Regions from separate parts of the Streptomyces sp. NBC_00829 genome, predicted to be linked through region 1. Evidence: riboswitches for the same ligand, from Rfam matches in the RefSeq annotation. Region 1 holds a riboswitch; each other region holds the start of a gene.
What was found. A riboswitch is a leader RNA that binds a small molecule or an ion and turns the genes downstream of it on or off. The one in region 1 is predicted to bind thiamine pyrophosphate.
Positions count from the first base shown of each region.

Region 2: another riboswitch for thiamine pyrophosphate. It lies ahead of thiC (phosphomethylpyrimidine synthase ThiC); the one in region 1 lies ahead of thiO (glycine oxidase ThiO).
Region 3: another riboswitch for thiamine pyrophosphate. It lies ahead of OG293_RS08790 (thiamine ABC transporter substrate binding subunit); the one in region 1 lies ahead of thiO (glycine oxidase ThiO).

Region 1 is NZ_CP108867.1:6,087,319-6,097,942, forward strand. It holds gene OG293_RS27035 (DUF4396 domain-containing protein) at 1-345, opposite strand, end outside; gene OG293_RS27040 (deoxyribonuclease IV) at 428-1,276, opposite strand; gene pknB (Stk1 family PASTA domain-containing Ser/Thr kinase) at 1,282-3,231, opposite strand; gene OG293_RS27050 (thiazole synthase) at 3,383-4,177, opposite strand; gene thiS (sulfur carrier protein ThiS) at 4,183-4,383, opposite strand; gene thiO (glycine oxidase ThiO) at 4,380-5,636, opposite strand; TPP riboswitch at 5,634-5,745, opposite strand; gene OG293_RS27065 (hypothetical protein) at 5,797-6,138, shown strand; gene OG293_RS27070 (NAD(P)/FAD-dependent oxidoreductase) at 6,167-7,423, shown strand; gene OG293_RS27075 (Rv2175c family DNA-binding protein) at 7,524-7,889, shown strand; gene thiE (thiamine phosphate synthase) at 8,018-8,680, shown strand; gene metF (methylenetetrahydrofolate reductase [NAD(P)H]) at 8,745-9,662, shown strand; gene OG293_RS27090 (hypothetical protein) at 9,713-10,543, shown strand; gene OG293_RS27095 (phytoene desaturase family protein) at 10,560-10,624, opposite strand, start outside.
Region 2 is NZ_CP108867.1:4,064,023-4,074,646, reverse strand. It holds gene OG293_RS17765 (metallophosphoesterase) at 158-1,387, shown strand; gene OG293_RS17760 (hypothetical protein) at 1,535-2,362, shown strand; gene OG293_RS17755 (M4 family metallopeptidase) at 2,439-4,148, opposite strand; gene OG293_RS17750 (hypothetical protein) at 4,429-4,734, opposite strand; gene thiC (phosphomethylpyrimidine synthase ThiC) at 5,190-6,977, opposite strand; TPP riboswitch at 6,970-7,104, opposite strand; gene OG293_RS17740 (YibE/F family protein) at 7,176-8,504, shown strand; gene OG293_RS17735 (SsgA family sporulation/cell division regulator) at 8,580-9,014, opposite strand; gene OG293_RS17730 (IclR family transcriptional regulator) at 9,140-9,865, opposite strand; gene OG293_RS17725 (DUF5326 family protein) at 10,106-10,318, opposite strand; gene OG293_RS17720 (cupin domain-containing protein) at 10,446-10,624, opposite strand, start outside.
Region 3 is NZ_CP108867.1:2,158,145-2,168,768, reverse strand. It holds partial or broken gene OG293_RS08805 (UTRA domain-containing protein) at 28-479, shown strand; partial or broken gene OG293_RS08800 (YdcF family protein) at 476-1,141, shown strand; gene rlmN (23S rRNA (adenine(2503)-C(2))-methyltransferase RlmN) at 1,648-2,754, shown strand; TPP riboswitch at 2,774-2,883, shown strand; gene OG293_RS08790 (thiamine ABC transporter substrate binding subunit) at 2,951-4,042, shown strand; gene OG293_RS08785 (ABC transporter permease) at 4,081-5,697, shown strand; gene OG293_RS08780 (ABC transporter ATP-binding protein) at 5,697-6,722, shown strand; gene OG293_RS08775 (hypothetical protein) at 6,832-7,773, opposite strand; partial or broken gene OG293_RS08770 (LOG family protein) at 7,852-8,957, opposite strand; gene OG293_RS08765 (hypothetical protein) at 9,069-10,304, opposite strand; gene OG293_RS08760 (ABC transporter ATP-binding protein) at 10,286-10,624, opposite strand, start outside.

The sequences.
Region 1 (10,624 bases):
GTCCGGCCAGAGCGCGATCACGCCGTTGTCGATCAGCTCCATCACGGCGATGGAGAGGGTGTCGGCGGCGAGAGCGACCCGGACGGCGGCCTTGAAGCCGACGCCGGCGCTCAGGACACCACGCAGCGTGAGTGCGTAGCCGAAGAAGAAGGCCAAGATGATCGCGAGGATCACCGTCGGCGCGTTTCCCCAGCCCAGCGCGGTGCCGATGACCATGCCGAGCACCTCGCCGATGGCGCAGCCGGTCAGGCAGTGCAGCGTCGCCCGGGCGGCCACGGACCAGCCGGCTCCGCCGTGGCCCGGGTGGGTGGGGTGAGTGTGCGCGGTGCCGGTGTCGTGCCGCATGAGTAGCCCCCAATGCCGGACAGTGGTCTCTGCTCAATTAGGAGGAACAAAATACCCCGCGGGGGTATTCCTTCGCGGTGTGTCAGCGGAGCTTCTTCAGCCGAGCCACGTCCGCCGCGTACGCCTCCCGGGGACCGGGCGTCTCGATGATCAGCGGGACGCCCTCCGTCGCCGGATGCCGCATCAGCGCTCGGAACGGCTCCTCACCTATGTGACCTGCCCCGATGTTCTCGTGACGGTCCTTGTGCGCACCGACGACATCCTTGGAGTCATTGGCGTGGATCAGCTTGAGCCGGCCCTCGCCGACCGTCTCCACCAGCAGATCCAGGGTCTGTGCCATCCCGTGCGGACCGGTCAGATCGTGGCCGGCCGCGAAGACATGGCAGGTGTCCAGGCATACGCCCAGCTTGGGGTGGGCGTCCAGAGCCTCGAAGTACGGGCCGAAGTCCCAGGTGCGGGAGCAGAGCGAGAAGCCCTGGCCAGCCGTCGACTCCAGCAGCAGGAACGGGTCGTCTTCGTGGGTCAGCTCGTCGAGCAGCGGCAGCATCAGCTCCCGTACCTGCGCCAGCGCCACCTCGCGGGAGCGCCCGCCGGTCGCCGAGCCGGTGTGCACGACCACACCGCGTGCGCCGATCCGGCGGCCCCGGCGCAGCGAGTGCCGCAGCGATTCCACGGACCTCTCGGCGGTCGCCTCGGTGTGCGAGCCGAAGTTGATCAGATACGGGGCGTGGACATACGCCGTGAGCCCGTCGGCGGCGCACCCGGCGCGGAACTGCTCGTCCTGTGCCGGGTCTCCGGCCGGGGTCGCCCAGCCGCGCGGATTGGCGACGAAGACCTGGACGGTCTCGGCCTCCAGCTCACGGGCGTGGGCAAGACCGGTCCTGGCGAGGCCGCCGGCCACGGGGACATGGGCGCCGACGGGGTTGCGCATCAGAGCTAGAGTCCCTTGGTCTTGATGGTGATCGTGCTGCCCTCGGGCGCCTGCTGGCCCGCCGCGACGGACTGGCTCTCGACGGTGTCGCCGAGGAACGGGAAGCTCTTCTCCACCTTGACCTCGAAGCCCGCCTCCTTCAGCCTGCTCGTCGCCTCGTCGGCCTTCTTGCCGACGACATCGGGGACGTCGATCAGCCGCGGGCCCTTGGAGACCGTCAGGGTGATCGTGTCGCCTCGGGCCAACTCGGTGCCTTCGGCCGCGGACTGCCGGGCGACGGAGCCCGCCTCCTCCGGCGAGTTGATCTGCGCGGAGGCGATCTTGACCTCGAACCCGGCGCCCTGGAGCTCGCTGGTGGCGTCGTCCACCGCATGGCCCGTCACATCCGGGACCTCGATCGGCTGACCCTTGCTGACCACGATCGCCACCGCGGAGTCGGGGCTGCGGCGGCTGCCCGCCTCCGGGGCCGTGCTGATGACGGCGCCCTGCTCGACCTCCCCGCTGAACGCCTTGGTGACGACACCGGGCGCCAGACCGACCTTCTTGAGCTCCTGCTCGGCCTTGGCCAGCGGCATTCCCGCCACGTCCGGTACCCGGACGATCTCCGGGCCGCGCGAGACGACGATCGTCACCGAGCCGTTGCCACGGATGCGCTCATTGGTCGCCGGGTCGCTGTTGATGACCAGGCCGCGCTTGACGGTATCGCTGAAGTCGTACCGGACCCTCTTCACATCGAGTCCCGCGTTGGTCAGCCGGGCCGTGGCGTCCTTCTCGCTCTTGCCGATGACTGCGGGGACCCGGGTGAACTGCCCCGAGTTGATGTACCAGACCCCGGCGCCCACGCCGAGCACCAGCAGCACCGCCACCACGGCGGCGATGACACCGCGCCGGGGGAGTGCCGGGCGGCCGGTCCCCGCGGGCCGCTGCGGGGGCTCCGGGGGAGGCATCGTCAGCCGCGCGGTGTGGTTCACCGAGGGCTCCTCGCGGGGCAGTACCCGCGGGATCACGCTGGTGGCGTCGTCCGGGGACACCGGGGAGGCGGGGGCCGGTTCGTCGGCAGAGGCGCCCGCGTCCTGGTGCGCCCGCGGCGGTACGAGGTCCAGCTGCTCGTCGCTGAGCGCCGCGCGGGCCTCGCGGACGTGTGCCAGCAGCGCGACAGCGTCATGAGGACGTACGTCGGGGTTTCGGGCGGTGGCGTTCGCGACCAGCTCGTCCATTTCCACGGCGAGGCCCGGGACGTGCGCTGACGGCGCCGGCAAGTCCTCGTTCAGATGCTGGAAGAGCACCTGCGCGGGCGTGTCCCCGGAGTGCGGCTTGCCGCCGGTCAGCATCTCGTAGAGGACGACACCGCAGGCGTACACATCGGCGCGGGTGTCGGCCGTGCCGTGCTCGATCTGCTCGGGCGCGAGGTAGGAGACCGTGCCGAGCACCGTGCCGGTGGTGCTGGTGACCGAGCCGACGGAGCGGACGAGACCGAAGTCGGCGACCTTGACCCGGCCGTCGTCTCCTATCAGCACGTTCTCCGGCTTCATGTCCCGATGGACGAACCCGGCCCGGTGGGCCGCGCCGAGCGCGGCGAGCACGGGCTCCAGGATGTCGAGCGCCGCCCGGGTCTGGAGCGCGCCACGCTCGCGCAGCACATCGCGCAGGGTGCAGCCCGCGACGTACTCCATGGCCAGATAGACGTACGCGCCCTCGGCGCCCTGGTCGAACACCGCCACCACATTGGGGTGGGCGAGGCGGGCCACGGACTTGGCCTCACGGATGAAGCGCTCCACGAAGGATGCGTCGGTGGCGAGGGCGGGGTGCATCACCTTGAGCGCGAGAACCCTGTCGAGCCGGGTGTCGACGGCCAGGTAGACCGTGGCCATACCGCCGACGGCGATGCGCGCGTCGACGCGGTAGCGGCCGTCGAGCACGTGCCCGACCAGGGGGTCCTTGAGGGTCGTATCCACGCGGGAGATTCTACGAGCCACGGCTGAGGGGGCGGACGTGGTGGGGTGGGACTGGAGCGGTACTGCAGCCGACCTGTGACAGCCGAGCGCCCTCGGGGCCGCCGCCGGACCGCCGGCCGGGCCCCGGCGGGTCGCGCCGGGGCCGCGGGCGTCAGAACGCCGGCCGTTCCGGGTCCAGCACCGCCCGGCCCGCCGCGGGCGACGACGCCTGCGCGAAATGCCGCCGCGGAATCCGCCCCGCCCGCGCCGCCAGCCGCCCCGCCTCCACCGCGTGCCGCATCGCCTCCGCCATCAGTACCGGCTCCTGCGCCCGCGTCACCGCCGATGCCAGCATCACCGCCGCGCACCCCAGCTCCATCGCGAGTGCCGCGTCGGACGCCGTACCGGCCCCCGCGTCCAGAATCACCGGCACGCGCGCGTGCTCCACGATCAGCTGGAAATTGTGCGGGTTGCGGATGCCCAGGCCGGAGCCGATCGGCGACCCCAGCGGCATGATCGCCGCGCAGCCCACGTCCTGGAGCTTTCGCGCGAGGACCGGGTCGTCATTGGTGTACGGCAGCACGGTGAAGCCGTCGTCGACCAGGGTCTCGGCCGCCTCCAGCAGTTCGATCGGATCGGGCAGCAGGGTGCGCTCGTCCGCGACGACCTCCAGCTTGATCCAGTCGGTGCCGAGTGCCTCCCGCGCGAGCCGGGCGGTCAGGACGGCCTCGCCCGCCGTGAAGCAGCCGGCGGTATTGGGCAGCACGCGGATGTTCAGCTTCTCCAGGACGGACAGGACGGAGCCCTGGACGCTCGGGTCGAGTCGGCGCATGGCCACCGTGGTCAGCTCGGTGCCGCTCGCGACGAGGGAGCGTTCGAGTACGTCGAGGCTGGGCACCCCGCCCGTCCCCATGATCAGCCGGGAGTTGAACGTGGTGTCGCCGATGGTGAGGCGGTCGTCGGCCATGGCTGTCAGCCTCCCTGCACTGCGGTGAGAACCTCGACGCGGTCACCCTCGCCGAGCAGGGTTCCGGGCCACTGGCTGCGCGGGACGACCGCCTCGTTGACGGCGGCGGCGACCCCGGACGGGGCGGGCGTGAGGTCCGCCACGAGGGCGTCCAGGGTGGTTCCGGTGGCGAGCTCGCACGCTCGGCCGTTGACGGAGACGTTCATGCGGGCTGCTCCAGGGACACGGGCCGCTCCACGGCTGCGGGCTGCTCCAGGGACACGGGCTGCTCCAGGGCCGCGTGCCGCTCCAGGGCTGTGGGGGAGAAGCGGCGGGGGGTGAAGGCGCGCGCCTCGTCGGGCAGCGCGCCGTCGGCCAGCACGCTCGCCATCACATCGCCGGTGACGGGCGTGAGGAGCACGCCGTTGCGGTAGTGGCCGGTGGCCAGATGCAGGCCGGGCAGCACGGTCGGGCCCAGGAGCGGGGCATTGTCGGGGGAGCCCGGGCGCAGTCCGGCCCGGGTCTCGGTGAGCGGCAGCTCGGTGATGCCGGGCACCAGCTCGTGCGCGTCGCGCAGCAGCTCGTAGACCCCGCCCGCGGTCACGGTCCTGTCCCAGCCGAGCTCCTCGCTCGTCGCGCCGACGACCAGCTCGCCGTTCTCGCGCGGCACCAGATAGACATCGCTGCCGCGCACCACCGCCCGTACGGTCCGGGAGAGGAACGGCGCATACACGGGCGGCACGGTCAGCCGCAGCACCTGACCCTTCACGGGCCGTACCGGAGGCAGCACGTCCGCCGGTACGCCCCCGAGCCTGCCGCTCAGGCTGCCGCCGGCCAGGACGACCTGGTCGGCGGTCAGCCCGGTGCCGTCGGTCAGGACGGCGCCTGCCGCCCGGTCCCGTACCACCGAGAGCCGCTCGGCCCAGTCGCGGTGAAAGACCACCCCCGCGCGTTCGCAGGCCCTCACCAGCGCCGCGGCCAGTCGTCGCGGATCGACCTGGTGGTCTCCGTCGACGCGCAGCCCGCCGCGTACGCCGGGCGCGAGCATGGGCTCCAGGCGCCGGCATTCGCGCCCGGTCAACCACTGGGACTCCAGTCCGGACCGGCGCTGCAGGGCATGAAGCTCGCGCAGGTGCGCTCGGTCGTCGGTGTCCAGGGCCACGGCGAGCGTGCCGCACGCGCGGTAGCCGACGGACCGCCCGCTCGCCTCCTCCAGCTCGGCGACGAACGCCGGATAGCGGCGCGCGGACTCGAGGTTGAGGCCGAGCAGGGTCTGCTCGCCGTAGTGGAGCTCGGTGACCGCGGCGAGCATGCCCGCGGCCACCTGCGCGGCCCCGCCGCCCGGTTCGGGATCCGCGAGCGCGACGCGGAGCCCGCGCTGCGCGGCTCGCCAGGCCGTGACCAGGCCGATGATTCCGCCCCCGATGACGAGGACGTCGGACAGGTCCGGTGATGTGCCGGATGCGCGCGTACGCGACATGGGCTTCCAGCCCCTCCCTTCGCCGGCATGACCCGGATCAGGTTCGTACGGTCGGAGGCCGCCAGCCTCCCTCTCAGCCCGGTGCGTCCGGGCTCCCGCGAGTGCCTTACGGTGGCCACCCTAACCCCAGGCCTCAACTCGCAGTAAGGGAGCAGCCGCTGTGGCACGGTCGCTCGACGGAGTCGTTCTCTCGCCGGTCGCGGACCAGGCTCCGGGCCAGGTGGGCACCCGCACCCGGTTCGTCTACCACGAGCTGGACGGCCGGATCTGGGCCGAGTACGAGGGCGGCGACGTGGTCCGCGGCCGTCTTGTGGGGACGCGGGAGGGCGACCGGCTCGACTTCCGCTATGTGCAGCTGACGACGGACGGCGGGACCTCCTCGGGGCACTGCCTGTCGACGGTGGTGGAGCTGGCGGACGGGCGGCTGCGCCTGGAGGAGAGCTGGGAGTGGGAGTCCCGGGAGGGCAGCGGGACGAGCACGGTCGAGGAACCAGTTTCCTGACTGACCGTCAGATGCGTAAGGTTGACGGGTGAGCGAGCAGCAGACAGCAGGCGAGCGGCAGACACCACAGGCCGAGGGGCGGCAGCGCGTGGTCGTCGTCGGCGCGGGAATGGCCGGAGTGCAGACCTCCGTGGCCCTGCGGGAGCAGGGCTTCACCGGGCCGGTGACCCTGATCGGGGCCGAGCCCCACCAGCCGTACGACCGGCCCCCGCTCTCCAAGGCGATCCTCCTCGGCACGGCCGAGGGCTCCGCCTTCGAGGTCGACTTCGAGACGCTCGGCATCGAGCTGCGGCTGGGCTGCGAGGTCACCGGCGTACGACCCCGTGCGCACGAACTGGACACCGAGGCGGGACCCGTCCCGTACGACATCCTCGTCATCGCCAGCGGCGCCGAGCCCATCACCCTGCCCGGCGCCGAGGGAGTCCCCGGGGTCCATCTGCTGCGCACCCTCGACGACGCCGCGCGACTGCGCCCTGTTCTGACCCGGCGGCACGACATGGTGGTCGTCGGCGCGGGCTGGATCGGCGCGGAGTTCGCGACGGCCGCCCGCGGGGCGGGCTGCACGGTCACGGTCGTCGAAGCCGCCGACCGGCCCCTCGCGGGTGCGCTGCCCGCCGAGGTCACCGCGCCGATGGCCGACTGGTACGCGGAGTACGGCACCGAACTGCTCACCCGCTCCCGCGTGGCCGGCATCGAGCCCGGCACGGTGATCCTCGAGGACGGGCGCCGGCTCCCGGCCGGGGCGGTCGTCGTCGGTATCGGCGCACGCCCCGCCACCGCCTGGCTGAGTGGCTCCGGCATCGCGCTCGGTCCGGACGGAGCAATCACCGCGGACGAGTATCTGCGCACCTCACTGCCCGATGTGTACGCCGTCGGGGACTGCGCCTCCTTCCCGTCCGGCCGCTACGGCGAGCGACTGCTCGTGCACCACTGGGACAACGCCCTGCACGGGCCGCGCACGGTCGCCGCCAACATCGTCGCGAGCGGTGTGGGGGAACCGCCCCAGGCCTACGACCCGGTGCCGTACTTCTGGTCCGAGCAGTTCGGCCGCTTCGTGCAGTACGCGGGCCATCACGGGAGCGCCGACACGATGGTGTGGCGCGGCGATCCGGCGGATGCCACCTGGTCCGTGCTCTGGCTGCGTGAGGGTGTCCTCGTCGCGCTCCTCGCCGTGGGCAGGCCCCGTGACCTGGCGCAAGGGCGCAAACTCGTAACGTCCGGCGCACGGCTCGATCCGGACCTCGCAGCTGACCCCTTTGTCCCTCTGAGGGCGGCCGCCCGCTAGGGCCTTTCGTTGGGTCGAGCCCGGCAAGATCCAAACGAAAGCCCCTAGGACTGGCCGGGGTCGGCTACCGACTGTCAGTCCGGGATGGCACGCTTGTCCTGTGACCGAGATTGACGCAAAGATCGATGCTCTCGTCCCCGCCTGGCTCCACCTTCCCGACATCGCGGAAATGCTCGATGTCGAGGTGACACGCGTACGGCAGCTGGTCAAGGACGGCCAGCTGATCGCCGTACGCCGTGGTGAGAACCGGGCGCTCCAGGTGCCCGCCGCCTTCATCGACGGCACCAAGGTGGTCAAGGGCCTCGCCGGGACCCTGACCCTCCTGAGGGACGACGGCTTCACCGACGAAGAGATGCTGGAGTGGCTCTTCACTCCCGACCCGACCCTGCCGGGCACGCCCGCGCAGGCGCTCAGTGAGAATCGCGGCACGGAGGTGAAGCGCCGGGCCCAGGCGCTCGCCGTCTGACAGGCCCGAACAGCAGTCCGGCGTCCCACATGCCCTGATCGGGGCGTTCGGAAGACACCATCGCGCGGTGGGCGGGCAAGGCCCGGCGGCCCGGCCCGCCCACCGCCGACCCAACGGGGGGATCCACCATGCCCACGGCTCGTCACCCGCTGTCCGACGCCAGGCTCTATCTGTGCACGGACGCCCGGAAGAAACAGGGCGACCTCGCAGGCTTCCTCGACGCCGTACTCGGCTCCGGGGTCGACATCGTGCAGCTGCGCGACAAGGGCATGGAGGCGGCCGAGGAGCTGGAGCATCTCCAGGTCCTCGCCGACGCCTGCCGGCGCCACGGCAAGCTCCTCGCGGTGAACGACCGCGCGGACGTGGCCCACGCCATCGGTGCCGACGTGCTCCATCTGGGACAGGGCGATCTGCCGGTCCCGGCGGCCCGCGCCATCCTGGGCCAAGAGGTCCTCGTCGGCCGTTCCACGCACGCCGAGTCCGAGGTGGACGCGGCCGTCGCCGAGCCCGGCGTGGACTATTTCTGCACCGGCCCCTGCTGGCCCACCCCCACCAAGCCCGGACGGTACGCCCCCGGACTCGGCCTGGTCCGGTATGCGGCGGGGCTGAGGACCGACCGTCCGTGGTTCGCGATCGGCGGTATCGACGCCGGCAATCTCGACCAGGTACTGGACGCGGGCGCACGCAGGGTCGTCGTCGTCCGCGCGATCACCGAGGCGGACGACCCGGCCGCCGCCACCGCCGAGCTCGCCAAGCGGATACGGGCCCACTGCGAACAGGCCAATGGGTGAGCGATTGATGTCCGATGGGTGGACTCCGGTTGGGCGACCCCCAAGGCCTGGCTAACCTGCGAGTATGGCCCTAGGTACTGCTTCGACCAGGTCGGATCGCGCACGGACGGTGCGCGATCTGCTCGCGACCGGTAAAACGTCCTACTCCTTCGAGTTCTGGGCGCCCAAGACCGAGAAGGGCGAGCGGCACCTCTGGAACGCACTGCGCAGGGTCGAAGCGGTCGCCCCGAACTTCGTCTCCGTGACCTACGGCGCCGGCGGCTCCACCCGCGCGGGCACCGTCAAGGCCACCGAGCAGATCGCCGCCGACACCACCCTCACCCCTGTCGCGCACCTCACCGCGGTCAACCACTCCATCGCCGAGCTGCGCAACATGATCGGCCAGTACGCCGACGCGGGGATCCGGAACATTCTCGCCGTCCGGGGAGACCCGCCCGGCGACCCGATGGCGGAGTGGGTCAAGCACCCGGAAGGCGTGCGGTACGCCGCCGAGCTCGTCCGGCTGATCAAGGAGTCCGGCGACTTCTGCGTCGGTGTCGCGGCCTTCCCCGAGATGCACCCGCGCTCCCAGGACTGGGACACGGACATCCATCACTTTGTCGACAAGTGCCGGGCCGGAGCCGACTACGCGATCACCCAGATGTTCTTCCGGCCCGAGGACTATCTGCGCCTGCGCGACCGGGTCGAGGCCGCCGGCTGCCGGACCCCGATCATCCCCGAGGTCATGCCGATCACGAACGTCCGGCAGCTGGAGCGGTTTGCCCAGCTCAGCAACGCCGCGGTCCCGGCGGAGCTGAAAGAGAGGATCCTCGCAGTCAAGGACGATCCGGCCGCTGTACGCTCCATTGGAATCGAGTACGCGACGGAGTTCTGCGCAAGGCTGCTGTCCGAGGAAGTCCCCGGACTGCATTTCATTACGCTCAACAACTCCACGGCGACGCTCGAAATCTACGAGAATCTCGGACTGCACGAGCAGTCGTGAGCGGCCGTACCGCCCCGACCCGGGGCGGCGGCCGAAGGAGAGGGGCGGGCATGGGCTGGACGGTCCTCTATATCGCGTTCGGCATCGTCGCGCTGTGGCTGCTCGGTGAGGTGCTGCTGCAGTACAAGGCGCGGCTGCGCTGGCGGCTGCTCGCCTTCGGCGGATTCCTCTGCGTGGTCTTCGGAGTCCTGTTGCCCTCGGTGGTGGTGATCGGCCTCGGAGCCATCGCCTTCGCGATCGGCCAGACCTATGTCACGCTCTCCTTCCGCCGTGGCTTCTCCACCGGCTGGGCGCTCGGCGGCAGCCCCGGTGTGAGCCGACGCCGCAGGTCCGGCGCCGGATCGGACGCGGCCTCGCGCGAACCCTCGCTGGAAGTCTCCGACCTCTCCTACGAGTCCCCCGAGCAGCCGGAGCCGGTCTACGAACCGCTGCCGCTCCCGGACGACACCGGGACGTACGGCGTGTACAGCGAGCGGGCCTACGCGGCGGCTCAGCAGGAGCAGCCGGAGGAGCAGAGCCGGAGCCACGCGCAGTACGGCAGCGCCTACGACAGCTACTACTCCGGGAACGACCAGCAGCAGTCGGGCCAGGAGACCTACGCCGGGCAGTACGACTACGGCACCCAGCAGCAGTACGCCGCGTACTCCGATCCGTATGTCGGCGGCCAGCAGTACAACACCTACGACGGCTACGACAGCTACGGCGGCCAGCAGCAGTACGCCGACCCGTATGCGCAGCAGCAGTACGGCGAGACACCTCCCGGCGGGGTGTGGGTCCCGCAGCAGCGCGACAGCGAGCAGCAGGCGCCCCCGATGCCGCAGGAGCAGCCGACGCAGTACGGCTACGACACCGGGAACAACGAGCAGCAGTACCGCTACTGACGCCCGTCGGCTCCCGTCACCGGGAGCCGCGGAAGTCCGCGCCCTCCACGATCAGTCCGGCCACCAGCGCACCCGACATCC
Region 2 (10,624 bases), 2.0 Mb from region 1:
ATACTCCTAATCGGTACGAAACAACCCGGCGCGCCAGGGGTGCAGACGGATTCACCACCCCTGGTGCGTCACACAGCACGGACCTCATTCCTATGATGGGCGGACGACACCGCGGACCACCCCGACCAGGCTGGGCCGAGAGGTGAACGGCGCGACTGTGGTGGAGGGGTCGATGACTCAGGGGGCCGGTCAAGGACCCGTGGTGCGGACGGCGACATTGCGTGATTTCCGCGTTCCGCCCTACGCGCAGGTTCCCGTGCAGTCACAGGTGCCGGCGCAGGATGCGCCTTCCCAGGAACCTCAGCAGTCAGTGCCGCCAGAGGCCCCGCAGCCTCAGCAAGCGCAGCAATCGGCACAGCAGCAGGTGCCACAACAGGTGCCACAGCCCCAGCAGGCCACAGCGCCCCCGGCTCCCGTTCATCCCGGCAACGCCGTTCCGGAAGGTGAGATGCCGGACGGGTACACCCCCACCGCCCGCGATCTCCCGGTGATCAGCGCCGGCGGCCCCGGCGACACGGTCCAGGTGCAGGTCTCGCCCGACGAGGCACCCATGCCCGCACCCGAGGGCCTGGGCCCGCTCTACGTCGTCGGCGACGTCCACGGCTATCTCGACGAACTCCTCGCGGCGCTCACCGCGCAGGGCCTCATCGACACCGAGGGGCACTGGGCCGCCGCCAACGCCCGCCTCTGGTTCCTCGGCGACTTCACCGACCGGGGCCCCGACGGTATCGGCGTCATCGACCTCGTCATGCGGCTCTCCGCCGAGGCCGCGGCAGCGGGCGGCTACTGCAAGGCGCTGATGGGCAACCACGAACTGCTGCTGCTCGGCGCCAAGCGGTTCGGCGACACCCCGGTCAACTCCGGCGCGGGCACCGCCACCTTCCAGGCGGCCTGGCTGCTCAACGGCGGCCAGAAGGCCGACATGGACCGGCTGGAGGATGTCCACCTCCAGTGGATGGCGCGGCTCGACGCGGTCGTCGAGGAGGAAGAGCATCTGCTGATGCACTCCGACACCACCGCTTATCTGGACTACGGCTCCAGCATCGAGGACGTCAACGACACCGTGCACGACATCCTCACCCGCAACGACGCCGACGAGTGCTGGGACCTGTTCCGCAAGTTCACCAAGCGCTTCGCCTTCCGCGACGAGTCGGGTCCGCAGGCCGTGCGCGAACTGCTCACCACCTACGGCGGCAACCGCGTCGTGCACGGCCACAGCCCCATTCCGTACCTGCTGGGCGAAGTGGGCACCGAGGACGGCGAGGACGGCGCGCGCCCCATGGTCGAGGGCCCGCATGTGTATGCGGACGGCCTGGCGATCGCCATGGACGGCGGTGTGACCATGGCCGGAAAGCTGCTTGTCGTTCAACTTCCGCTGTCCAACTGAGCCGAGACGGTCACGCGATTTACTGAAACCCTCTGTCACCCCGCGCCGTAACCGCTCTACCATCGGCTTATCCGTAGCAGGCTCTCCTCCGTTTTCGCCCAACCGCCCGATCGATGCGGGCAACCCGGCCCTACGGAGCATCGGGGGATGCACATGAACAGCGCTCCGCACCTGCTGACCGAGGATCGCGCCGAGTACGAGCGCATCCTCGACGACGCGCTGCGCAACGCCCATGACCGTCCGGACCTCGCTGCCGTGGGGCAGCGTCTGAACAGCGAACAGCTGCGCACGATGGCCCTCAACGCGACGGCACTGATCACCACCGCCGCCGCTGCCGAGTACGAGCACTACACCAAGGTCCGCGAGGAGACGCGCTCTCCCGCGGCCACCGCGTCCATGCAGAACTCCGTGCTGGGTCCCGGTGAGAGTGACGGCTCCGGGAGCGGCGCCGGCTTCGGCGCCGTCATAGCCGTGCTGGCCCCCGTACTCGCGGGGACGGCCGCGCTGATATTCCTGCTGGTCGGCTACATCCTGAAGATGCTCAAGCCCCCGCCCTCCTTCGCGGAGACCCTCGTCTCAGCAGGGTGGTTCTTCGGGGCCCTCACGGCAGCCGCGATCCTGGCCGCCGCAATAGGACTACTGCTCACGGCTCTGCGTAACGGCGCGACCCAGGTAACGGCCGAGGAGACCACGGGCGAACTGCCCGACGAGGTCGCCCGCGCCAAGGAGGCCTGGCGGCACGCCCTGCTGGAGCGCGGTCTCCTGCCCTTCCTGCAGGCGGCGCTGGCGGACCCGAGCGCCGATCCGACCTCCGCGGTCCCGCCGCGCCATGTGAGCCGTATCCCCAAGGTCGGCTACAGCGGCCCGGACTACTCCAGCCCGAGCGAGGGCTCGACGACGGGGCAGCGGCCCACGTTCACGAGCCCGGACTTCACCAGCCCGGACTTCGGTGGCCCCGAGCACCAGCCGGAGTGATCCTCCAGCCACGGCGGGCGCCCTCAAGGACGCTCCGCCAAAGGCGTGGGGCGTCAGCCTTTTTCCGTGTCGCTGGTCAGGGCTTGGGGGTGTTGGCCTCGGTGACGTTGACCGCCGCCCAGGCCTTGTCGACGGTCCGGCATTCGGCGCTGTCGGCCCCGTACATGTCGGCGGCGGCTTGGAGGGTGGCGATTCGGGCCTGGTGGAAGTCCGTGGTCGAGACCATGTACCGGGTCAGGGCCCGGTAGAAGATCTGCAGGGCCCTGGCCCGGCCGATGCCCTTCACCGTGGAGCCGTCGATGGTCGGGGAGTCGTAGTTCACGCCCCTGATGGTCTTCTTCCCGTTTCCCTCCGCCAGCAGGTAGAAGGCGTGGGAGGAGACACCGGAGCCCGGGTGGACGTCACGGTCGCCCACGTCCGTGTCCCAGTAGTCGACGCCGCTCGGCTTGCTCAGCGAGGGCTTGTCGAGGCGGCGAATCCACCCCGGCTCCGGCGCCAGCTTCTCACCGTAGAGGTAGTTCGGGGTGGTGGCCTCGTTGTCCGCGTTGAACTCCACACCGGCGGCGAAGATGTCGGCCAGGGACTCGTTGAGCGATCCGGGCTCCCCATACAGGCCCCTCGCGTCCTCGCTGGTCGGCTGGAGGTTGGCGGTCGCACTGACCACACCGTGGCTGAGCTCATGGGCGGTGGAGTCCAGGGAGACCAGCGGCGTCGTGAATCGCCTGCCGTCGCCGTCGCCGTAGAGGATGCAGCGGCAGGTGTCGCTCCAGCCGGCGTTCCCGACCTTGTTGCCCCAGTGGACGATGGCGCGCGGGCCCTGGCCGTCGTTGTAGATGCCCTTACGGCCGAAGGTGCGGGCGTAGAAGTCGTAGGTTGCGCTGAGGCCGTAGTGGACGTCGACGGCCGCGGTCGCGGGATCGGAGTTCTCCCCGTTGCCCCAGCGATCGTCCTTGTCGGTGAACACCTTCCCGGAGGAGAAGTCCGTGGGGGTCCGTGACCGCGCGTCCCTGGTCTCGAGGTTGCCGCGGCCGGGGTCCTTGAGCGTGAATGTGCCGTCGGCGCGCTTCGTCGTGCCCAGGGGCACCTGCCCCGCGTACAGCGAGCTTCCGGTACCGGCCTTCTCCGCCGCGGCGGCGCCGGGCCGACGGCTGGCAGGGCTGATGCCCTCCGCCAGTGGAGCGCTGCTGAGAACCGTGCCGCCGCGCGCGTCCAGGACGACGCTGTGGCCGCCGGACCGGTCCTGGCGGTCGACGACGTCGACCCGGTGAGCGAGCGGCGCCTTGTCCTTACCGAGGTCGGTGATCAGCTTGCGCTTGCCGACGGAGCCCTTGGCGACAGTGGAAGCCCGGGCCGCCGCCTGACCGGCGGTCAGCCTGGGAGAGAGCGCGGGGGGATCGACCTTGCGGAGCGTGGCCCGGGTCACCCCCCGGTACGCGTTGTGCGCGTCGAGGTGGATCACGAGGTCACCGCCCTTCACGGGGACGCCGTCGAGGACGCGGTCGAAGCGCACATGCCTCTTGCCCTCGGGGTCGATGAGGACGTCCTTGGGTGTCAGGGACTCCGTCTCGCCGACGCCGGTCTCCTTGGCGTGAGCGGTGGCGGCCTTCTGGGCCGCCCTGGCCACCTCGGCGAAGGGGCCCTTGAGCGCCACGGCGGGGATCTCCGCATCGGTGGTCCCGGACCCGGACAGGAACGCCGCCGACGCGGCACCCAGCACGGCTGCCGCGGTGAGCACACCGATCGCGGTGGCCACTGTCCGCCTGCGGGAGTTGGGTAGTGCACGCACTGTATGGTCCGCCCTTTGTGTGAGGGGAATTCAGCGGTGGCGAACTGCGGAAGACGCGGCAACAGGCCAAGCGGTTCCCGCCGCAAGGGAATTCATTTCAGATACCGAGTACCGATTCCTTGATTCCACCACGCAAAGGGAATGCCCGATTTACCTGGAGATGGGGGTGCGCATCGGGACACAGCCACCGCGGCAGCCGTGGCACACGACAAAGCGCCCCTCACGAACCAACCGGGCTGCGAGGGGCGCCGCTACCCGTTTTCAGCTGAGGGCAGCCTCCTTACCAATCCCATACGCGGTCATCCCGGTGGTCCCAACGCGCAAGGGGGTCGACGCTATCGACGCCGAGCGCCTTGACGCCGGCCGCGCGCAGGTCGTCCGAGCCGTTGCCGGATTCCTCCTGCGTGTGCTGTGTCTGTGCGCCGGTGTGGTGCGTCGTGGCCTGGCCTGCGGCGAAGGCAGCGCCGCTGCCCAGGAACGCGAGGGCGGCACCGCCGGCCAGCGCGAGCCGCAGCCGGCTTGAGCTTGCGCCAGGGCGCCGGTGCAAGGCGGGGGTCGACGAGGGCTGATCGTAGTCAGAACTCATGTTGGTATCCCTTCGTTGAGATTTGCGGGCACTTCCAAGGGTTCCGCGGGTCCTATGGAGTTGCTTCAACCTCAACAGACGAGGGACCGGTGTGGAAACCGAAAAACCTCCGACCGAGCACAATCCTTCGGTACAGTTCCGAACCGCTTCGGTCCCGGCAGCAAATACCGCCGGTACGGCTCCGTCAGGCTATCCGGTAACCATTTTGCTTCAACTTCGCGGCGTCGGTCATGGTGCTCCGGCTGGAGAATTGCTGAGGCCGTACACTGTCCGGCTTCTCGGGCAGGCACGACCCCCCGCGCGCAATGCGTCCGAGTGGCGCAAGTCACCGTCGGAATCCCACAACGACAGCAACACATGCCGTACGGGCCAACTCGAAAGGGGTGCCGCCCAGGAGGCGACACCCCTTACTTCGAGGCCCCCTGTGCGACAGGGGAGGCTGAGACGCCGGAAGATCAGTCAGCAATCGGCAGGTACAGCCGGTTGCCCCGGGCCGCGAACTCGGCAGACTTGGCCATCATCCCGGCCCTTGCGTCATCGACGCTGGTCAGCGGCTCATCGGAGCCGAACTGTTCCGCGATGCTTCTACTGATCTTCATGCTGCAGAACTTCGGGCCGCACATCGAGCAGAAATGCGCGGTCTTCGCCGGCTCCGCGGGCAGCGTCTCGTCGTGGAACTCCCGGGCCGTGTCCGGGTCGAGGGCCAGATTGAACTGGTCCTCCCACCGGAACTCGAACCGGGCGTCGGACAGCGCGTCGTCCCATTCCTGGGCACCCGGGTGGCCCTTGGCCAGGTCCGCCGCATGGGCCGCGATCTTGTAGGTGATGACGCCCGTCTTGACGTCGTCACGGTTGGGCAGGCCCAAGTGCTCCTTGGGCGTGACGTAGCAGAGCATCGCGGTGCCCCACCAGGCGATCATCGCCGCCCCGATACCGGAGGTGATGTGGTCGTACGCCGGGGCCACGTCCGTCGTGAGCGGGCCGAGCGTATAGAAGGGTGCCTCCTCGCAGATCTCCTGCTGGAGGTCGATGTTCTCCTTGATCTTGTGCATCGGGACGTGACCGGGACCCTCGATCATCGTCTGCACATTCAAACGCTTGGCGATCGAGTTCAGTTCGCCCAGCGTGCGCAACTCGGCGAACTGCGCCTCGTCGTTGGCGTCCGCGATCGAGCCGGGCCGCAGACCGTCACCGAGGGAGTACGTCACGTCGTACGCGGCGAGGATCTCGCAGAGCTCCTCGAAGTTCTCGTAGAGGAACGACTCCTTGTGGTGTGCCAGGCACCACGCCGCCATGATCGAGCCACCGCGCGAGACGATGCCGGTCTTGCGGTTGGCGGTCAACGGGACGTAGGGCAGCCGTACGCCGGCGTGCACCGTCATGTAGTCGACGCCCTGCTCGGCCTGCTCGATGACCGTGTCCTTGTAGATCTCCCAGGTCAGGTCCTCGGCCTTGCCGTCGACCTTCTCCAGCGCCTGGTAGAGCGGCACGGTACCGATCGGCACGGGGGAATTGCGGAGCACCCACTCGCGGGTGGTGTGGATGTTGCGGCCGGTGGAGAGATCCATGACGGTGTCCGCGCCCCAGCGCGTCGCCCAGGTCATCTTCTCGACCTCCTCCTCGATCGAGGAGGTGACCGCGGAGTTGCCGATGTTGGCGTTGACCTTCACCAGGAATCGCTTACCGATGATCATCGGCTCGATCTCCGGGTGGTTGACGTTGGCCGGCAGCACGGCCCGCCCCGCCGCGATCTCCTCACGCACGACCTCGGGGGAGACGTTCTCGCGGATCGCGACGTACTCCATCTCCGGTGTGATCTCGCCGCGGCGGGCATACGCCAGCTGCGTCACCGCGACTCCGTCCCGGCCCCGGCGGGGCTGGCGCGGACGGCCCGGGAAGACCGCGTCGAGGTTGCGCAGACCACCCCTCGGCGCGGTGTGCTTGATGCCATCGTCCTCGGGTCGGACGGGCCTGCCCGCGTACTCGTCGGTGTCGCCCCGACCGATGATCCAGTTCTCCCGCAGCGGTGACAGGCCCCGGCGGACATCGGTCTCGACGTTCGGGTCGGTGTAGGGACCGGACGTGTCGTACAACGTCACGTCCTTGCCGTTGGTGAGGTGCACCTGGCGGACCGGCACACGGAGGTCGGGGCGCGAACCCTCGACGTATCCCTTGTGCCAGCCGATGGACTTCCCGCTCTCCTCAGTGCTGGAGGCAGGCGTGCGTGCGTCCTGAACGGTCATGAGACCTACTCCCTACGCCGGCATTACCCGGTAACAGGTTCGGCGGTCGGCGCAGCCGCTTCCGTACCGTTCGTACGGATTTCAGCGCCCTCTCAGCCCGGTGCTCCGAGCTCCCGCGTGTGCAAAGGTGCCACCACGCTAGCGTCATTTCTGGCGTGCTGAACAGTGCGCCCCTCTCGTTGTTGCGATGATCTGTCGGTGACCTCACCGCCGACCTCCTCGCCGCCGACGCCCGAGCCCCATGGCCACTCGCACAGCCATGGGCCCGCCGCGCCCGTCTCTCGGCACCTGCGCAAGGTCATCGCCGCGGTGCTGATTCCTTTCGCCACCGCCGTCGTCGTGGGTCTCGTCGTCCTGTGGCCGGGCGGCGCCCCCGGCCATGAGCGCACCGGCGTCGGCTTCGACCGGCAGACTGAGCAGGGCAAGGTCGTACGGGTCGACAAGGTCGACTGCAAGGACGTGAACGCCGCACAGGTCCCGCCGACCGGCGACACCTCCACCACTGAGGGGCGCGAGGCGGTCAACTCCCAGCAGGGCAAGTGCGGGAAGGCGACGGTCGAGGTCACCACCGGCAAGGACAAGGGCCGCACGTTCGTCGAGATCGTCCAGCCTGACGCACCACGGCAGTTGACGGCCGGCCAGGGTGTGGTGGTGGCGTACGCCCCCGACGCGCCCCGCGATCTCCAGTACTCCGTGACCGATGTCGACCGGAAGTTCCCCTTGGTGCTGCTGGCCGGGATCTTCGCGCTCACTGTGGTGGTGGTGGGGCGGATGCGGGGCGTGATGGCGCTGATCGCGCTCGCCGCCTCGTTCGCCGTACTGACCCTGTTCATCCTGCCCGCGATCCTGGAAGGCTCCAATCCGCTGATCGTCGCCGTCGTCGGCGCGAGCGCGATCATGCTGATCGCCCTCTATCTCTGCCACGGGCTCACCGCGCGCACCTCGGTCGCCGTGCTCGGCACACTGATCTCGCTGCTGCTGATCGGGCTGCTCGGCTCCCTCTTCGTCGGCTGGGCGAGTCTGTCCGGCAACACCGACGACAACACCGGCCTGATCCACGGCCTGTATCCGAGCATCGATCTGAGCGGTCTGCTGCTGGCGAGCGTCATCATCGGCTCGCTCGGCGTGCTCGACGATGTGACGGTCACCCAGACCTCGGCGGTCTGGGAACTGCACCAGGCGGATCCCGGCATGGGCCGCAAGTCGCTCTACCGGGCCGGCATCAGGATCGGCCGCGACCACATCGCGTCCGTCGTGAACACCCTCGTCCTGGCATACGCGGGTGCCGCGTTGCCCCTGCTGCTGCTCTTCTCGGTGGCCCAGAGCAGTGTCGGGACGGTGGCCACCAGCGAGCTGGTGGCGGAGGAAATCGTACGGACCTTGATCGGGTCGATCGGGCTGGTCGCCTCGGTGCCGTTGACGACCGCCCTCGCGGCGGTGGTGGTCTCCGCCGACCGGCAGGGGCCGCCGGCCGCGGCCGGCACGACTGCCGCACGGAGCGGCAAGGGCCGACGCCGCAAGAAGTAGGGGAGGGGCCCGGCGCTGAGACGGCGCTCGGCGAGCTCAACCGGCGCTCGGCGACGGCCTGGACGGCGCTCGGGCTCAGCCTGCGTTCTCCTCGGCGAGGATGCGGCCGAGGGCTTCCTCGAGACTGCACTCGAAGTCACCGAGCGTACGCTCCTGGCCGAGCGGCACCAGCTTGTCCGTGCGGTCGAGGAAGGCCACGACGGGCGCCGCGCTCACCCGGAACAGCGCACGGTCCGAGCCGACCTGCAGCCGGATGTGCACATCACCGAGCTCGTCGGGCTGGGTGGGCGCGATGTGCACATCGCCGTCCCCGGTCGGTGCGTTGACGCCGTCCAGCAGCAGCTCCCGCCCGAAAGTCCAGGTCACCGGGGCGTCCCCGGGCAGATGGAAGGTCATCCGCACGGCGAACGGATCCTTCGTCTCGTACCCGAGCTCCACCGGGATCCGGAATGAGAGCTCCTCGGAGACAAGGAAACTCATCAGGACCTCGGCCTGGACCGACTCGCGCATCGTCTACCCCGCAATGGATCAAGCAATGAACAAAGCACTCGGATCAAAACGGCCAGGAATGATCCCTCATGGCCCTCTTGACGCAATGGTCCAGTAAGCACCAGCAGATCACAAGGAGTGATTTTTCAGATACTGATAGAGAACGCGAGGGAGCCGAGCAGCCCGCCCATTCCATTGCGTAGCTGTTCGACTGCGGGAAGCAACCGTTCTTCCTGGTGAAGCGGGAGAGAAATGGCCATCGTGGCCGCTCCGGATCCGGCCGTGATCGGGATGGCGGCACAGACCGTGCCGAGCGCATATTCCTGTCGCTCGACGACCGGTTGCATGCGCTCGATGGAAGAGAGCCGTTGCAGAAGTGAGCGGCGATCACGCACGGAATAGGGAGTGACCGGCTGCACCGGATGGCGGTCGAGATGATCGCGGCGGGCCTGACCGTCGAGCTGGCTCAGCAGACACTGGCCGATCGCATGGGCATGTCCGGTCTCACGGAAGTCGGCCCACTCCTCGACGGCGGGCGCATAGGGGGTGTCCGCGACGGCGACCAGGTCGATCTCCCCCTCGCGGTAGACCGCGAAGTACACCGGGACACCAATCGCGTCCCGCCAGTGGGCGAGCGAGTCCTCGAGCCTGCTGCGACGATTCTGCAAGGCACTGCCCAGCGCCAGTCGCCCGACCGCCTCACCGAGGACGAACACGCCCTTCTCGCGGCGCAGGTAGTCCTCGTGCGTCAGGGTCCGCAGCAGGTGGTACGCGGTGGGAAGGGGAAGGCCCGCCTCACGCGCGAGCTGTTTCGCGGGCGCCCCGTCCCGGTGGGAGCCCACGGCCTCCAGAAGCCTCAGCGCCCGTTGCACCGAACCGATCAGGGTAGGCGCAGCAGCGTTCGTAACCGTGGCCAAAGGTCACCCCCAGGCATGGTGGCGGGCAGCCGCCCGTACGCGGGGGCCGCCCCCGCGCGCCCGCCACGCGGAATTCCCGAGGGGCATATTTCCCAGGGGGCGGCAGCGGATTGTCACTGTAATGGCCGCCCCCGTGCGGTACCGGGGGTTTGTCGGTGCGTTCCCCCAGCCGGGCTAATGCGCGTCCGGTGCGTACTACCAGTCGCTGCGCGAGCTTGAGGAAGACATGAACCTCCGTACGACAAAAACGAGTCCGCCGACGATCGCGACGAACAGGAGGACCTTGAACAGCAGCCAGATGACAAACCCGACAACACTGGCGATCAGCCCGCCGAACACGACAAGGGCGATGACGGGCACCGCGACCCACTTCACCCACCACGGCATCCCGGCGAATATCTCCCGCACGGCCATCGTCCTACCTCGTTTCTCTGAGTTCCTGGCTTCGATGCTAGGCGGGTGAGGGAGGCGTCCGGGGCCCTGCGATCCCTTGAACTCCCCTGACCGGACCCTTAGGGATCGGTGCGGGTTCCGGTCAGCTCTCAGGGGGAGAGAAGACCACCATCACCCGCAGATCCTCCGTGATGTGGTGGAACTTATGAGCCACTCCGGCCGGGACGTAGACCACGCTGCCCCGCCCGACCTGCGTTGTTTCCATGCCCACTGTGATCGCGGCGCGGCCGCTGACGACGAAGTAGACCTCGTCCTGGCGGT
Region 3 (10,624 bases), 3.9 Mb from region 1:
CAGCTCGTGGGCATGAGGTGCGCGTACAGTGTCAGCCGCGTGCCCGCTACGGCCCTGGTGGCTGCTGCTCACGGTCTGCCAGAAGGGTCCGAGGTGTACGCGCGGGCCCGACTGGTGAAGGAGGGTGACCAGCCGACGCACACCCTGACCAGCTACTACCGGCCTGAGCATGTCGAGGGGACGCGCTTGGTCAACCCGACGCCGGGGCCCGCCGGCCGGGGCCGTGGCTTCCGCGTTCTCTACGACGCTGGATTCGAGATCGACCACATGCGTGAGGAACTGTTCGCGCGGGTGGCCACGCCCGAGGAGGTGGCGCTGCTCCAGCTGGCGCCGGAGAGTGGGTGGTGGAACTTCACCGCACCACGTACACGGCCGACGGGACCGTTGTGGAGTTCGCCATCGGCATCCACGCGGCCACTCGCTTCGCGTGGGCGTACGACTTCAAGGTCCCCGTCTCGGGGAACGGGGGTGCCCAGTGATCTCGGTTCAGTCGTGGTCCGATGCGCAGCGCCTCTGGGATTCCAGCTGATGCACCACGAGCCGCGCCGCTGCTCGGTGGGCATCGGACTCGGCAGCCACGACCTCGGTGTAGCCGACGTGGCGGTCGACCTGTACCGGCGCGGCATGATGCCGCTCGTCGTCTTCACGGGCGCCACGAGCCGTACGACGCGCGAACGGATGCCCCGCGGGGAAGCCGAGCACTACCGGGAGCGGGCGGGCCCTGGAACTGGGTGTGCCGACGTCGGCGATCCTTGTCGAGCCGAACGCGCGGAACAGGGGGGAGAGCATTCGCTTCTCGCGCGCGCTGCTCGCGGAGCGGGGCATCGACGTCTCGTCCGTCCTCCTCGTCAGCAAGCCGTATGAGGAGCGGCGGGCCTACGTGACCGCCCGGAAGCTCTGGCCCGAAGTCGAGATCGTCAGCGCGTCCGCGCCGATGACCCTTGCGGAGTACGTGGACTCGCTTGGGGACGCTCGGCTCGTAGTGGACATGCTCGTCGGGGCTCAGCAGCGCCTGCTCGTTTACCCGAAGCAGGGCTTCATGATCAATCAAGAGGTTCCGGCCCCTGTGACTGCCGCATACCAGCGGCTCCGCGCGGAGGGGTTCACGTGCCGCATCGTCCCGGAACACAGCCACCACTGAGTGGGTGGTGCCCGTCGTCACGACTCTCGAAGGATGAGCCCCGGGCCCTCGGCCTGGGGCTCACGTAGTACCCAAACGTCACCGTGCAGGAGACCGAGGTTCAGCGCTTCTTGGTCTTCCGCTGTTGCCGGGGCGTCCAGTCCCCTCGGTGTTTCTGGCATCGGGAGTAGCCGATCATTGCCGGGTTCTTGCACGGCTTCCCTGTCGTGGTCTTGGTCGATCCGCACTTGACCTGGTAGCCCACGTGTCCTCCCCTGTCGATGGAGCGAGACAGGGAAATCGTCCCCTGAGCTGGTCGGCGCGGGGGTGCTGTTCGTCTCAGGAGGCCAGATTTTGGGCCCTTGCGGCCGGATCCGGCGAGCATCCGACAAGGTCAGAGGGGCGATACCGGGCCGTCTGTGGGCCGTCCCGGGGCGACCGGGGACGGCCCACAACGACCACCAACGACCACCACAGAGGTCCTGCGCCCCAGGCCACGAGAATCCTTCTGCGACACTGGTACCACCATGCCCAAGCCCGGAGAACTCACTTTCGTCGCGCCCCGCGGAGCCAAGAAGCCCCCGCGGCATCTCGCCGACCTCACGCCCGCCGAGCGCAAGGACGCCGTCGCCGCGATCGGAGAGAAGCCGTTTCGCGCCAAGCAGCTCTCGCAGCACTACTTCGCGCGGTACGCCCACGACCCCGCCCAGTGGACGGACATTCCGGCCGCCGCGCGCGAGAAGCTCGCCGCCGAGCTGCTGCCCGATCTGATGTCCGTCGTCCGGCACATCTCCTGTGACGACGACACCACCCGCAAGACCCTGTGGCGGCTGCACGACGGGACGCTTGTCGAATCTGTCCTGATGCGTTACCCGGACCGGGTGACCATGTGCATCTCGTCGCAGGCCGGCTGCGGGATGAACTGCCCCTTCTGCGCCACCGGCCAGGCCGGGCTCGACCGTAATCTGTCGACCGCCGAGATCGTGCACCAGATCGTCGACGGCATGCGCGCCCTGCGTGACGGCGAGGTGCCGGGCGGGCCCGCGCGGCTGTCCAACATCGTCTTCATGGGCATGGGCGAGCCGCTCGCCAACTACAAGCGGGTCGTCGGCTCGATCCGCCGGCTCACCGACCCCGAGCCGGACGGGCTCGGCCTTTCGCAGCGCGGGATCACCGTCTCGACCGTCGGTCTGGTGCCCGCGATGCACCGCTTCGCCGACGAGGGCTTCAAATGCCGTCTCGCCGTCTCGCTGCACGCCCCCGACGACGAGCTCCGCGACACCCTGGTCCCGGTCAACACGCGCTGGAAGGTCCGCGAGGTCCTCGACGCCGCCTGGGAGTACGCCGAGAAGTCCGGCCGCCGTATTTCCATCGAGTACGCCCTGATCAGGGACATCAACGACCAGGGGTGGCGGGGCGACCTGCTCGGCCGGCTGCTCAAGGGCAAGCGCGTCCATGTGAACCTGATCCCGCTGAACCCGACGCCCGGGTCGAAGTGGACCGCCTCCCGTCCGGAAGACGAGAAGGCGTTCGTGGAGGCGATCGCGGCCCACGGAGTGCCGGTGACCGTCCGGGACACCCGTGGCCAGGAGATCGACGGAGCGTGCGGTCAGCTCGCGGCGTCCGAGCGGTAGTCTGGGTTCGAACATTTGCATATTCCGACAGGGGAGCGCCACAGCGCTGAGAGTGCGACACCGTCAGGTCGCAGACCCTCTGAACCTTGCCCAGGTCATTCTGGGTAGGAAGTTCGGTCATCACTCAAGCTGTTGCGCCCTGCTCACCTTGTGAGCAGGGCCGCGTCTCTTCCTGGTCACTCCAGGAGGAATCTCAGTGAGCACCACCCAGAAGTTGGCGGTCACCGCCGTCGCCGCCGCCCTTGGCGTGTCCACGCTCGCCGCCTGCGGCGGGGAGTCCAAGGACAGCGCCGACAGCGGCCGGACGTCCAAGACCGTGACGCTGGTCAGCCATGACTCGTTCGTCGCCTCTCCGGCCGTGCTGAAGCAGTTCACGAAGGAGACCGGCTACACGGTCAAGGTACTGAAGAGCGGTGACGCGGGCGCGGCCCTGAACAAGGAGATCCTCACCAAGGGCTCCCCCCAGGGCGATGTCTTCTTCGGTGTCGACAACACCCTCCTCTCCCGCGCCCTCGACAACGGTCTCTTCACTCCGTACGAGGCCAAGGGCCTGGCCCAGGTGCCGGACGACGTGCAGCTCGACAAGGGCGAGCACCGCGTCACGCCCGTCGACACCGGCGACATCTGCGTCAACTACGACAAGAAGTACTTCGCCGACAAGAAGATCGCCCCGCCGCGGTCCTTCGACGACCTCATCAAGCCGCAGTACAAGAACCTCCTGGTCACAGAGAACGCGGCCACGTCCTCGCCCGGCCTCGGCTTCCTCCTCGGCAGCATCGGCAAGTACGGCGAGCAGGGCTGGCAGGACTACTGGAAGAAGCTGAAGAACAACGGCGTCAAGGTCGTCGACGGCTGGGAGCAGGCGTACAACGAGGAGTTCTCCGGTTCCGCCGGAGGAAGGAAGGCCAAGGCGGACCGGCCGCTGGTCGTCTCGTACGCCTCCAGCCCGCCGGCCGAGGTCATCTTCGCCAGCCCTCAGCCGTCCCAGGCGCCCACAGGTGTCGCGACCGGGACCTGCTTCCGTCAGACGGAGTTCGCGGGACTGCTGAAGGGAGCGAAGAACGAGAAGGGCGGCAAGGCCCTGATCGACTTCCTGATCTCCAAGCAGTTCCAGGAGGACATGCCGCTGAACATGTTCGTCAACCCGGTGGTCAAGGGCGCGAAGCTGCCCGAGGCGTTCACCCGGTTCGGCGCGGTCGTCGACAAGCCGGAAACGGTCGCACCCGACACGATCGCCAAGAATCGTGAGCAGTGGGTCCAGTCGTGGTCCTCGCTCGTAGTGAAGTAACCACCTCCTTCCGCGGGAGCGCGGCGCGGCTCGGACTGATGGCCGGGCCCGTCGCGTTCTTCGCGGTCTTCTTCGCCTATCCCGTCGTCGCGATCATCGGCCGAGGACTCCACACCGACAGGGTGTGGCAGTTCGGGCGGATCGGCGAGGTGCTGAGCCGCCCCGACATCCAGCACGTGCTCTGGTTCACCACCTGGCAGGCGCTCGCCTCGACCGCGCTCACCCTGCTCGTCGCCCTGCCGGGGGCGTATGTCTTCGCCCGTTTCTCCTTCCCCGGCAAGCGGCTGCTGCGGGCGGTGGTCACGGTTCCGTTCGTCCTGCCGACCGTCGTCGTCGGCACCGCGTTCCTCGCGCTCCTCGGCCGCGGCGGGCTGCTGGACGAGGTGTGGGGCGTCCGGCTCGACACCACGGTGTGGGCGATCCTGCTCGCGCACGTCTTCTTCAACTACGCCGTCGTCGTACGCACCGTGGGCGGACTGTGGTCGCAGCTCGACCCGCGCCAGGAGGAGGCGGCCCGGGTACTGGGCGCAGGGCGGTTCGGGGCTTGGCGGCGGGTGACACTGCCGGCGCTCGGTCCTGCCGTCGCCGCCGCCGCCCTGATGGTCTTCCTTTTCACCTTCACCTCCTTCGGCGTCGTCCAGATCCTCGGCGGCCCGACGTTCTCCACGCTTGAGGTGGAGATCTACCGGCAGACGGCCCAGCTGCTGGATCTGTCCACCGCCGCCGTACTCACCCTGGTGCAGTTCGCCGCGGTCGGCGCGATCCTGGCCGTGCACGCGCGGACCGTACGGAAGCGGGAAGCCACGCTGAAGCTGGTCGACCCAGCGCAGACCGCCCGCAGGCCACGCGGCGCCGGACAGTGGGCGCTGCTCGGCGGAGTACTCACGACGATCCTGGTGCTGGTGCTCGTGCCGCTCGGCGTGCTGGTCGAGCGGTCCTTCGACGGGCCCGACGGGTACGGGTTCGCCTACTACCGGGCCCTCGCCTCCACCGACGCGGCGGGCGGCACGTTCCTCGTCCCGCCGATCGAGGCGGTCTGGAACTCGCTGCAGTACGCACTGGCCGCGACCGCCATCGCGCTCGCCGTAGGCGGGCTCGCGGCAGCCGCACTCACCCGGCGTGCGGGCCGGCTCCTCCGCGGCTTCGACGGGCTGCTGATGCTGCCCCTCGGCGTCTCCGCGGTGACCGTCGGCTTCGGCTTCCTGATCACGCTCGACGAGCCGCCGCTCGATCTGCGCACCTCGTGGATCCTCGTACCGCTGGCGCAGGCGCTCGTCGGCGTCCCCTTCGTCGTACGGATCATGCTGCCCGTGCTGCGCGCGGTCGACGGCAGGCTGCGCGAGGCCGCGGCCGTGCTCGGGGCGTCGCCGCTGCGGGTCTGGCGCGAGGTCGATCTGCCTCTGGTGAGGCGGGCGTTGCTGATCGCGGCGGGTTTCGCCTTCGCGGTCTCGCTCGGTGAATTCGGTGCGACCGTCTTCATCGCCAGGCCGGACAACCCAACGCTCCCCGTTGCCGTCGCCCGGCTTCTCGGCCGGCCCGGCGAGCTCAACTACGGCCAGGCGATGGCTCTTTCGACGATCCTGATGATGGTGTGCGCGGCGGCGCTGCTGCTCCTCGAACGCATCCGTCCCGACAAGACCTCCGGGGAGTTCTGATGGCCTTGCTGCGACTGGCGGACGTGACCGTACGGTTCGGGGCGCGGGCGGCCCTCGACGCGGTGGACCTGGACGTCGCCGAGCACGAGATCGTCTGTGTGCTGGGGCCGAGCGGCAGCGGCAAGTCCACCCTTCTGCGGGTCGTCGCGGGGCTCCAGCCCGTGGATTTCGGCCGGGTTCTGCTCTCCGGCGCGGACCAGGCCGGGGTGCCCGTGCACCGGCGCGGAGTGGGCCTGATGTTCCAGGACCATCAGCTGTTCCCCCAGCGGGACGCGGGCGGCAATGTCGCCTTCGGGCTGCGGATGCGCGGCGTGGGGCGGGCCGAACAGACGCGCCGTGTCGACGAGTTGCTGGATCTTGTCGGACTGCCGGGAGCGCGGCACCGAGCCGTGGCCTCGCTCTCCGGCGGGGAGCAGCAGCGGGTGGCGCTGGCCAGGGCACTCGCACCGGAGCCCCGGCTGCTGATGCTGGACGAGCCGCTCGGTCAGCTGGACCGCGGACTGCGTGAGCGGCTCGTCGTCGAGCTGCGCGGGCTGTTCGGGCGGCTCGGCACCACCGTGCTCGCCGTCACGCACGACCAGGGCGAGGCCTTCGCGCTCGCCGACCGTGTCGTGGTGATGCGGGAAGGCCGGATCGCCCAGACGGGCACGCCGCCGGAGGTCTGGCAGCGGCCCGCGTCGGAGTTCGTGGCCCGCTTCCTCGGCTTCGACAACGTCGTGGCGGCGACGGTGAGCGGCGCCGCGGCGGACACGGTGTGGGGCAAGGTCCCGGTGCCGGACGGTTCGCCGCAGGGCGAGCGCACACTGCTGGTCCGGCCCGGTGGCGTACGCTTTGTCGACCCGGCCGACGGGCTCGCGTGCACGGTCGAGGCGCGTACGTTCCGGGGCGATCTCGTCGCCGTACTGCTGAGGCCCGGCGACGGCGGCCCGTCCCTGGAGGCCGAGTGCTCCCCGCGTCGGGCACCGCGGGAAGGGGACGAGGTGGGAGTGGTCTTCGACGGCGACGACGTGGTGGTGCTCGGCTGAACGCGCCCTGCCACCACGGGAGTTCAGAGCACGCGGACGACGATCAGCCGGCCGTGCGCGGACAGCGGCCGGGCACGCCCGGCCTTCGGCCTGATCCAAACGAAAGACCCTAACGCAGGGCCGCGAGCTCGTCGGACTCCGTATCGGCCGGCGCCGGGAGCGTCCCGGCTCCGGGACCCTCCGCCGTGCCGTGCGCCTCCGGTGCGCCGAACCAGGCCACCGCCACCGCTCCTGCCACCGCGAGGACGAAGCCGAGAATCGCCATCCAGGCGAAGCCGGCGCGGGACGAGTCGCCCAGCCACAGCACGCCGATCATGCCCGGCAGCACCGTCTCGCCGACCACCAGAGCCGCCGTCGCGCCGTTCACGGAGCCGATCTGCAGGGCGATCGTGTGCAGATACATGCCGCCGATACCGGCCACGAGGATCGCGTACAGAGCCGGGTCGGTCAGCAGCGCGCCCAGGTCGAAGGGGTCGATGCCGTTCAGGACGCGCACGCCGACGCCCAGCGCGCCGAAGCCCAGCCCGGACAGCAGACCGGCCAGGATCGCGGCGCGCGCGCCGAGGAGGCGTACGACGACCGTACCCCCGGCGATCAGCAGCAGCGAGACCGCCAGCAGCCACCAGTGGGTTGCGATGGGGGTGTGCCCGCTGCCCTCCGGGCCGGACGCCGTGGCCAGCAGCACCAGGGCCGAGCAGACCACGGCGATCGAGGTCCACTCGGCGCGGGTCAGCCGGATCCCGAGCATCTTGACACTCAGCACCGCCGTGATCACCAGGTTCGCGCTGATCACGGTCTGGGAGAGGAAGAGCGGCAGCAGCCGGGCGGCCAGCGCACCCAGCCCGAAGCCGACGAAGTCGAGGACGGTGCCGACGATGAACTCCCAGGTCATCGCGGCCTTCGCGGTGGAGGAAAGGCTCGGTCCGCCGTGCTGGGTGACGCCGGCCGCTGCCTCGCGCCGCGCGGATCTGCGCGATCCGACGGCTTGCAGCACCGATCCCGTGCCGTAACAGATCGAGGCCGCGACAGCGGTCAGTAGGCCGATCAGCACCAAAGGCTCCGTTCACATGGCAGGTCCAACTCCGGCTGGAATGGCAGACGTGTGTTCGGCCTCCGAGGTTGCTTCGCCCTATGCGCCGCCGGTCAGCCGCTTCAGCGCCGCCGGGGCTTCGTCGATCGAGTCGACGAGCGCGATGTGGGACTCCATCGAGCGTCCGGCCGCCAGGGACTGGAGCAGCGGCCAGGCAGGGAGCTTGTGAGTCCAGTGCTCGCGGTCGACCAGGACCATCGGGGTCGGCTCGCCGCGGGACTCGTAGTAGTTCGGGGTCGCGTTGTCGAAGACCTCCTGGACCGTGCCGGCGGCACCGGGCAGGAAGATCACGCCCGCGGTGCAGCGGGCGAGGAGACCGTCTTCGCGGGTGGCGTTGGCGAAGTACTTGGCGATGTGACCAGCGAAGGCGTTCGGCGGCTCGTGGCCGTAGAACCAGGTGGGGATGCCGACCGAGTCACCGCCGTTGGGCCAGCGGTTGCGCACTTCGAAGGCGGCGTTGGCCCAGTCGGAGATCGAGGGGACGAACGACGGGGTCTTGGTGAGGAGTTCGAGCGCCTCGTCCAGCATTCCGTCGGCGTGCGGCGCGGCATACGCGCCCAGGTTGGCGGCCTCCATGGCACCGGGGCCGCCGCCGGTCGCGACCGTGAGTCCCCCCTGGCCAGGACCCGGCCCAGGCGCGCGGCACCCGCGTAGGCGTCCGTGCCGCGGGCCATGGCGTGCCCGCCCATCACGCCGACGACGCGGGAGCCGACGAGGAGTTCGTCCAGGGCATCGGAGATCGCGTCGTCGTGGATCGAGCGCAGCATCGAGGCGAAGATGTCGCCGTTGGCCTTGGTCTGCTGGAACCAGGCGTAGGCGAGGGCGTCGGGGGTGACGTCGTACGCACCGGTGGCGAGGCCGGCGAAGAGCTCGTCGGGGGAGTAGAGCAGCCCGCGGTACGGGTCGAAGGGCAGATCCGGGACGGGCGGGAACACGAGCGCGCCATCGCTCCTGACCTTCGCGGCTGCTTCCGGCTGCATGCGGCAGCCGAGGAAGACGGCGCCGGTGAGGTCGGCGGAGAGCAGCGCGGAGGTGCGCACGGTGAGGTCGACGGACTGGACGCGGTGTCCGGCGAGTGTGCCGTGGGCGACAACATGGTCGAACTCGTCGAGGGTTTCGATCTCAAGGTCGGGGCGGTGAGGCATGGAGCCACGATAGGGGGTGGGCGTGGGGAGACGCGGTCGGGGAGGCGTCCCCCTGCCGCCTCTTCCCTGGAGCGCAGGCGCAGTTGACCCGTGGTCCGGGGACTGGCCCCGTCAGCCCGAGAGCGGTACGGCCGCCAGCGCGCCCACCGTCCACGTCAGCGGGGCGAAGACCAGAAGGAGCATGGCCACGCGGAGGGCCGCCGCGTGGCGCAGGAGGGTTTCCGGGGTGCCCAGGCGGCGGAGGGACTCGGTCGTCGGGGCGCGGTCCTGCTTGGCCTCCAGCGCCGAAACCAGGAGTGTGGCCGTCGTGCACGTGATGACCAGGGCCGCGCCCAGGCCCGTCAGGGGGCCGAAGAAGCCGGGGTCCGACCCGGCGTGGAGGGTGACCGTCGCCAGGGCGGCCGAGGCGACCGCGCAGACCACGCCCAGCGGGCGCCCGATGCGGCCGGACTCCGCCATCAGGATGCGGCCCGCCAGCAGGCGGGCCGGCCCCGGGCGGAACCACTGGAGAAGCCCGCCGCAGAAGCGGGTGATCCCGGGGCCCGCGAGGGCGAGGCCCACAGCCGTGAGAACCCAGCCCGCCAGCACGCCCGCCGGGTTTCCGCCGAACTCCCCGGGCAGCACAAGCGTGGAGCCCGTTCCGCCGCGGCTCGCGTACGTCTCCGCCGCCAGGCCCGCGGCGATCAGCGCCACTCCCCAGGGAAGCCCGTTCGCTGCGGCTCCCGCCGCCGGGTCGGCAGTGGGAGCCGGTACGGAGCGCTGTTCCACGTACGTGGTCTGCTCAGCGGGCTCCGTCCGGCGCTCTCGGCCGCGTCCCCCGGCCGAGGGCAGCGGTGCCCGGCGCGGGCGCAGCGCCAGTGCCGCCGCCCCCGAGGCGGTCAGCGGCACCAGTGTGAGCAGGGTCAGCGCGGCACCCAGCGGCAGTGGCCGGTCCGCCGCCAGCAGGTCGGCAGCGGCCCCGTCGAACGGGAGCCCCGTCAGATCGCCGCGCAGATGCAGGAAGAACAGCAGCGCGAGCATGCTGCCGAGGGTGCCGGAGACGGCCGTGGAGACGGCGGCCAGCGCGGCGAGACGGGCGGGCCCCAGGCCGAACGCCGACAGCCCGGCCCTCGGGCGTGTGCTCGGATCCGTACGCGCCACCGCCACCGCGAGCTGCACGGTCGCCGCGAGCGGAATCAGGCACCACAGGAGCCGCACACCCGACGTGCCGGAGTCGCCGGGGTGGGCGAGCGCGTACGTCAGTGTGCACAGCAGCAGGAAGCCGACCCCTGCCGATGCCGCCGTGACCATCAGCCGGCGCAGCAGGACCGGTGGGTGTGAGCCGCGGGCTAGACGGAGAGCGAGCACTCGGCCCGGCCTTCCGTGTCCGCGTCCGCGAGCGAGTTGACCCGTCGGCCGTCCATGAGTGTGATCGAGCGGTCCGCGAGCGCCGCCACCTCCGGGTCGTGCGTGGCGAGCACGACCGTGATCCGGTGCGAGCGGGCCGCCGCCGTGACCGTACGCAGCACCTGAGCCCGGTCCGCGCGGTGCAGTGTCGCCGTCGGCTCGTCCGCGAACAGCACCGACGGCTCGCAAGCCAGTGCCCGCGCCGTGGCGACCCGCTGGCGCTGTGCCTGGAGCAGGTCGTGCGGTCGTTTCCGGGCGCACGCGCCGATGTCGAGACGTTC